Regions from separate parts of the Arthrobacter sp. LjRoot14 genome, predicted to be linked through region 2. Evidence: predicted binding sites of a transcription regulator. Region 2 holds the regulator's gene; the other holds the start of a gene.
What was found. The regulator LexA, encoded in region 2, represses DNA repair genes until DNA is damaged. The targets are predictions, from matches to a motif close to TCGAACANNTGTTCGA.
Positions count from the first base shown of each region.

Region 1: ACSQ12_RS12060 (DUF6504 family protein) is a predicted target of LexA. The motif match lies at 1,671-1,686, and genes of this name have one in related genera.

Region 1 is NZ_CAXURL020000001.1:2,700,047-2,703,823, forward strand. It holds gene ACSQ12_RS12055 (DNA polymerase III subunit alpha) at 1-1,248, opposite strand, end outside; gene ACSQ12_RS12060 (DUF6504 family protein) at 1,245-1,577, opposite strand; gene ACSQ12_RS12065 (hypothetical protein) at 2,059-2,445, shown strand; gene ACSQ12_RS12070 (chorismate mutase) at 2,464-2,790, opposite strand; gene ACSQ12_RS12075 (VOC family protein) at 2,805-3,227, shown strand; gene ACSQ12_RS12080 (SOS response-associated peptidase) at 3,235-3,777, opposite strand, start outside.
Region 2 is NZ_CAXURL020000001.1:1,664,216-1,667,992, reverse strand. It holds gene ACSQ12_RS07530 (histidinol-phosphate transaminase) at 1-399, opposite strand, end outside; gene ACSQ12_RS07525 (LysM peptidoglycan-binding domain-containing protein) at 500-1,000, opposite strand; gene lexA (transcriptional repressor LexA) at 1,326-2,075, shown strand; gene ACSQ12_RS07515 (ATP-dependent DNA helicase) at 2,154-3,777, opposite strand, start outside.

The DNA of each region.
Region 1 (3,777 bases), 1.0 Mb from region 2:
GAGGTCGTGCTGCAGTGGGTTCACCTGGCTGACATCGATGAGGTAGTTAACCAGGCTGGAGGCGCCGGAGCCCCTGGCCGCTGCCCTGACCCCCATGTCCAGGATCATCCGGGAAACCTCGGCCACTGTCAGGAAGTAGGAGGCAAATCCGAGGTTGGCGATGATCCGCAGTTCGTGCTCCAGCCGTGCCCGCATTTCCGCCTCGGGCCGCCCTGATATCCCCGGGAACCGGCGGCCGATGCCCGCCTCGCAGCGCAGGGTCAGCTCAACCAGGGGGTCGCCTTCGATGCCGATGACGGATGCTTCAGGTACAACCGGCCGCTTCCATCCCATATCTGTGACGGGATCCATCCGGCAGCGGTCCGCGAGCGCCTCGGTCTGGCCTAGCAGCCTCGTGAGGTCAGTGGCGCCGTAGCCGGCTGCATGGATGATTTCCTGCCCGAGTTCGAGCATTTGGGCAGATGTTTTCAGCCACCCCCGCCCATTGGGCTGCAGCAACGGCTCCGCTGTCAGCTCGGGCAGCGATTTCAAGGTGCGGGCCGAATCCAGCACATCCGCCGTGGCGGCGCCGTCCTCCGCGCAGTACCGCACCGCGTTGGTCAGAACGGCCGGAACCCCGTGCTCGGCGGCAAGCTTGAGCATGCGCACCGCATGGGCGGTGCTCAGCGGCGCACCGGGGGAACTGAGGTGCGACACCACTTCGGCTGCCACGGTTCCCTTCGGCATGCCGTCCAGCCATTGTTTGAACAGCGTGCGGGGGCGAAGGTACCGGCGTCCGCCCATAGCCCTCCCGACGTCGGAATCCGGTCCCACCAGCACCGTCAGCACCGGCTCCAGGGTTCCCGGGTGCAGTGCCCGGGAAGCAATTTCGGCGCGGGTCACCGCCACGGGAACCGTTCCCCCGGCTTTGCCTGAGGTACGGGCATGGGCGTCGGAAATCAGCCGGCAAAGGGCGCGGTAGCCGGCGCCGTTGTTGTGTCCGTGGGCAAGTACGACGACGCGGCCGGCGAGCTGGGTGCGGAGGTCGCCGTCGTCATCGAAGACTGCAAGGTCAACCCCGACGACGGGATCCAGGCCGGCCGCCATGCAGGCCTTGAGGTGTTTGACGGTGCCGTACAGGCCGTCCCTGTCGGTGCAGGCAAGCGCAGTGGCGCCGTCGGCGGCAGCCGCCTGGGCGAGCTCCTCCGGCCAGGAGACACCATAGTGGGCGCTGAAGGCTGTGGAAACGTGAAGATGGGTGAAACTCATGCTGATTGCGGCCTTAGGGCATCGTGGATCTTCAGCAGCCTCCACCGGCCGTTTCCGATGTTCCTTGTCAGGTCCAGGGTGAGGGTTTCATGGGGTTGCGGGGGTTCCTTGGCGCCGGTTGGCCGGACCTGGACGCGCCAGATTTCGTGATCCACCAGCCCCGGGCCTGTTCCCAGCGGCGCCCGGGTTTCCTCGACCCACCACTGGCGGCGTTCAAACCAGTGCACCGGCTCTGCGCAGACCGTGTAATGACGACCTGCCCAGGTGAGTGCGGACGGCTGTCCGGCAGGTGAGCAGACGACGTCGACACCTTCGCTGAACAAGCCCATCGGCGCCTCCCGAAACTGCACTCCCCCTCCCCGAACGGGCGATCGCACCGCTGGCAGGGAGAAACTGAATTGATTCGATTTGAAATACTTAGTTCGAATATATCTTCGAATAATTCAAGTCTACGCCGGAGCCCGGACAAAACCTACACGCAGTCTCCCGGCTTCAGCGGTGCCAGCGATAAGGGGTTGTTGTTGACACCCGGAGGACCCATAGCGCTCAAGGATGGGCCGTGAGCATTCAGTCGAATCGCTGCGGATCAACTTCCTGCCCGGCCTCACGGCGGTTTGAGACCTGGCGCGGGGTAGCGCGTCATGGAGTCCGGGTGGCACCGGCCTGAAGCCAGAGGACCGCCGGCCCGACCTCGTTCCATCATGCGCTCATATTCGAATATTTATTCGAATATCATTGGTCCGTGCCGGAGCGCTGACAAAACCTCGATCAGGGGTGGACGGACGGGAGCGCAGGGAGCAGGATGGAGCCATGAGCTCCCATGACGCACTCCTGAAGCACGTAGCCATCGCCGCCAAGGACTCCACCTTGGTGGCGACTTTTGATATAGACGGAAACATCCCCGGGGCGGGCGCCTACGTTGTGGGGCTTGTCGCGGCCACGCCGGATCATTCCCATCAACGAAGAATGGGCATTGAGTTCATGAACGGCGAGGCTGTGTCCTTCTACTGCTTCAGCCACGACGGAACAGAGGAGAATTTCGACCTCAGCGGCGTGACGCACTCAGGCAACACCATTACCGGCAACTTTCCCATGAGTACCGTCCTGGGCCTGGAAAAGGGTCACCTGATGACGGCCTTTAGCGACGCCGACGGCAGGGACTATCAGGCCAACGTGCCCGTGGAAGAATCCCTCTGAGCAGCTAATTGCCGGCAGCTAGTTGCTGGCGTTGTGCACTTTCATCTCAAGCTCGGTGAAAGCCGTGATCATCGCCCGGTAGGTCTTCTCCACGATGTCCGGGTCGATGTCCTTCTTCTCGGCGGCGGCGCGGACATGTTCGATGACCTTCTCCACCCGTCCGGGAGCCCGGACCTCCGCGTCATCGCCCTTCAACGTGCCTGAAATCCGGATCAGGCGTTCACGGCGGGCAATCAGGGTAACAATCTGCTCATCAACTTCATCGACGGCCACTCGGACAGCTGCGAGCTGCTCCCTGTCGGCCTGGGCGTCTTTGTCGTGTCCGTGATTTGTGGGCATGTGCATGACAGTATCTAAGAATGCAGCCTCGAGTCGACTTCATTTCATTGGGCGTCCGCAGTGTTGATGCCTCCCGCGACTTTTACGTTAACGGCCTCGGCTGGCCGGTCCACCGGGAAGTCCCCGGCGAGGTGGTGTTTATCCAGGCAAACCACGGCCTCATGCTTTCCCTGTGGGATGCCGGCCAGATGCAGGCCGAGGCCGCCGTGGACAGCCCCGCCGGGGTCCCCTGCATCACATTGAGCCATAACGTGGGCAGCGCGGCGGACGTTGACCGGGTCATGGCCGATGCCGAGGCTGCCGGGGCCGCCGTGGTGGCCCCGCCAAAAACCCAGCCATGGGGCGGGTACACCGGATACTTCGCGGACCCGGACGGATTCCGCTGGGAAATCGCTTTCAATCCCGCCTGGGCCGTGGACGCCGCCGGCAACGTCACGGTCTGAAAGCCGGCTAGAACAGGCCTTCCACCGGCCGGATAAGTTCCGGCGAGTCATTTTTTACATTCCCGACGGCGGTGCCAACGGCGTCGATGGTCCAGCCTTCGGCAACGTCGTGCGCACCGGCCCGGACCAGATCCACCAGCCCGGCGGCATCGTCCGCCTGCGGATCCAGCCATGCCTGCATGGTCCCCGGGTCCATGGGCAACGGCACCCTGTCGTGCAGGGCGGTGAGTTCAGCCAGCACTCCCCCGGCGTAGCCGTCCGGCGGCGAATCGGTCGTCATGATCGAGGTGGACAGCATCCAGCGCTGCGGGTCTCCCTCGGGCTTGGACGGATCTTTCCACCATTCATACAAACCGGCGAACACCAGCGGCCGGCCGTCCTTCGGGTGCACGTAGTAGGGCTGCTTGCTGCGGCCTTCACCCTTCCACTCGTAGTAGCCGTCCGCCGGAACCGCGCAACGCCTGGACCGGGTCGCCTTGCGGAAGGCCGGCTTCTCCAGGACGCTCTCGCTTCGCGCATTGATCATTTTCGAACCGATGGAAGGGTCCTT
Region 2 (3,777 bases):
GGTGTCGGTACCGCTGGCCAGGAGGGGATACATGGAATACGTGGGCGGGAAACCAAGTGCGGTACGTCCCGGCCCGCCGAATGCCTGCAGAATCTGCTGCAGCACTTCGTTGGATCCGTTGGCGGCCCAGATGTTCTCTGCCCGCAGACCGTGGCCGAGGTACTCGGCCAGGCGCTCCCGGAGCTCGGTGAACTCACGGTCCGGATAGCGGTTCAATCCCGCGGCAGCTGCCGTCACGGCCTCGGAAATGGCCACAAGGACATCGGCCGGAACGCCATGGGTGTTTTCGTTGACGTTCAGCAGAATGGGAACGTCCAACTGCGGCGCACCATACGGGGTAAGGCCACGCAGGTTGGTCCGGAGGGGAAGTCGGTTCAGGCGCTCTAGCTGGTCAGTCACTTCAATAGTTTAAGTGAGCGTGGCCGGGGCGCCGAAACTGTGACGCTTCCGGCCCTGCCGGGGCTTGCTTCCGCCCGCTGCCCGCGCAGGGTGTCGGGCCTTAGTTTGAGGGGACAAAGATCTGCTGGCCCGGCATGACCCTGCCGCCGTCGAGGTTGTTGAGCTGAACGATATCGGCAACAACGTCCCGGGTATCGCGTTCCGGCGCGACAGATCCGGCGATCTCCCACAAGGACTGCCCCGGCTGCACCGTCACCGACACGGTGGGGGTCACAGACAGCTCGGACGCGGAATCCGCCGCCTTCGCCGGAGAGTTCAGGAAACCGGCCAGCGAGATCACCAGCACCGCCAACAGAATCAGCGGCACGCCCACCAGGACGATGCGCCCCCTGCGCGTCAGGCGGAGCGGCGGCTGCGTGGACCTTGCCTTGGCCGCCTTCACGGCCTTCTCCGCGGGACGCTCCTCCCAGTTGAAGCCCCGAATTCCCGAAGCCCCGGCTTCCTGCCCGGCGGAACCCGGAAACTCCGATGCGTGAGGGCCGCGGCCCTGGCCGGCCGAACCCTTGAAACGCGAACCATGAATAGCGCTTGTTGCTGACATGAACTGAGCCCTCCTGGACCTGACTGTGCTGCCCGGCATGTTCCTGAAGCTGCCATCCGCCCGCCCGGTCTTCGAACATAGGACCGAACGGGGTTTTGGACTAGAACACATATTCGAACTTTGCTTGTTCTGTTCTAGCACTTATTAACGAACATTGTCGAGACTCACTAGAACAAATGTTTGAAAAAGCTGTGGGGCTGGCCTACGTTTGAGCTACAGATCAACCACTTCTGCAGTTGATCAGCAGGGTCTGACATTTTCAGGCCGGAAGTTCCCGGCAGCTGCAGCCACGGAGGCCGGGTGGAACGGAAAGGCGTTGGCGAACATGGCAGCACAAGCCACCGGCGGCAGGGCTACGCAGCGGAGCCAGCAGTCACCAGCGAAGCCGAAGGGCCTCACGGTACGGCAGAAGAAGATTCTGGAAACCATCCAGCGGTCCGTCAATGACAACGGCTACCCGCCGTCAATGCGTGAAATCGGCGACACCGTGGGCCTGGCCAGCCTTTCCAGCGTCACCCACCAGCTCTCGCAGCTCGAAAAGCTGGGCTATCTCCGCCGCGATCCGAAGCGTCCGCGGGCCATGGAAGTACTCATGCCGCTGACCCTGGATGAAGGTGCTGCCAAAATCTCAGGCGTGGAGAAGCCCGCGCGGCTGCGCACCATCGGCGGATTGGCCGTCTCCGAACTGGCCACCGCAACGGATACGGCCATGGTCCCCCTGGTCGGCCGGATCGCAGCAGGCGGCCCTATCCTGGCTGACCAGGTGGTCGAGGACGTGATGCCGCTGCCGAGGCAGCTGGTCGGCCACGGCGAGCTCTTTATGTTGAAGGTGACCGGCGACTCCATGATCGACGCCGCCATCTGCGACGGCGACTGGGTTGTGGTCCGCCGGCAGAGTGACGCGGTCAACGGTGACATCGTGGCAGCCCTGCTGGATGACGAGGCGACGGTCAAAACCTTCCGCCAACGGGACGGCCATACCTGGCTCCTGCCGCAGAACACGCAGTACGAGCCCATCCTCGGCGACCACGCCAACATCATGGGCAAGGTCGTGTCCGTTCTTCGTTCGCTGTAGCCGCTGCGCAGCCCGCTTCCGGGGACCCGACTTCGGGCCCCCGAAACGGTCAGGTGGCGCCGGCAACGGCACGCGTTGTCAGCCTGCGGCCGCCGCCGACGGAGCCTTCGCCAGCCTCGACAGGGCGGCAACCGCGACCGCAGGATCGGTGGTGGGCCAGAACGGCGGCAGGGCCGCCCGCAGGAAGCCCCCGTAGCGCTCCGTGGACAACCGGGAATCAAGGACCGCAACAACACCCTTGTCGCCGGTGGAACGGATCAGCCGGCCGGCCCCCTGGGCGAGCCGGATTGCCGCGTGGGTGGCCGAAACCGACATAAAGCCGTTGCCGCCCGCCTGTGCCACCGCCCGGGAACGCGCCGTCATCAGCGGATCATCGGGACGCGGGAACGGAATCCGGTCGATCACAACCAGCCGGCACGAACCGCCGGGAACGTCGACGCCCTGCCAGAGAGACATTGTGCCGAAGAGGCAGGTGTCCGGCTCGTCCGCAAACTGCCGCACCAGGGCGGTCATGGTTGATTCGCCTTGGCACAGGATGCTGACATCCAGGCGCGGGCGCATCGCCTCAGCCGCTTCCTCCGCCGCCCGCCGCGACGAAAAGAGGCACAGTGCCCCGCCGCCGGACGCCCGGATCAGCTTCTCCAGCTCATCCAGCGCTTCGGGGGATGTTCCACGGCCGGGCTTCGGCAGATGGCTGGCGACGTAGAGAATCCCCTGCTTGGGGTAGTCGAACGGGGACCCGACGTCCACGCCGGTCCAGCTGGGTGCACCCGGGCCCACCAGCCCAAGCCCTCCCGCCGCCGGCTCGAAGGCCGATCCGATCGCGAGGGTGGCTGAGGTGAGGACCACTGTGTGGCCGGCAAAGAGCCCGTCACGCAGCTTCCCGGCCACGCTCAACGGGGCTATGTTGATCAAGGCCGGCGCTGCGTCGTCCGGCTGCGAATAGCCTTGCTGCGGGTCAAAGGTGCTGTTCCGCGAGAACCAGACCACTTCGCGGTTTTCCCGGGCGGCGATCAGTCGTTCACAGAGCTCGAGGATGACCATCAGGCGTGAGCGCGCAAGCTGGCGACCGCCGTCGGCCGTATTCGCGCTGTCCCCTTTCGAATCCGAAAGGGCCGCGCGGCAGGCTTCCCGCAGCTGGTCCACGCAGTCGAGCTGTTCGTCGTTGAGGCCGTTGGGCAGGAGGCCGCTGGGGACTCCGGCGATGGCCAGTTCCAGGTTCGCGGCAGCGTTATTGAGCGCATCCACCGTGATTCCGGTATTCTTCCGGGCGCCGGAAGCGGCGGCGTGGACCATGGCCACGGACAGCTGGCCGGAGACCGCTCCCGTTACCCGGTCCTGCAGCTCGTGCGCCTCGTCGACCACCACGACGTCGTACTCCGGCAGCACCGCCAGGCCTTCGAAGGCGCTGACGGCCAGCATGGCATGGTTGGTGACCACGACGTCGGCCTCGGCGGCGTCCTGGCGGGCCAGTTCGCTGAAGCACTCGGCAGCCATGGGACATTTCTGCGCGCCCAGGCATTCCATTGACGTGACGGACACCTGCCGCCAGGCACGGTCCGTCACGCCCGGCATCAGTTCATCCCGGTCCCCCGTGGCCGTCTTCTCCGCCCACTCGCGGAGCCTGACCACTTCTTTGCCCAGCTGCGACGCCGGACCGCCCAGGGAGGCGGCGAAGTGCGGGACGCTGGTGTCCTCGCCC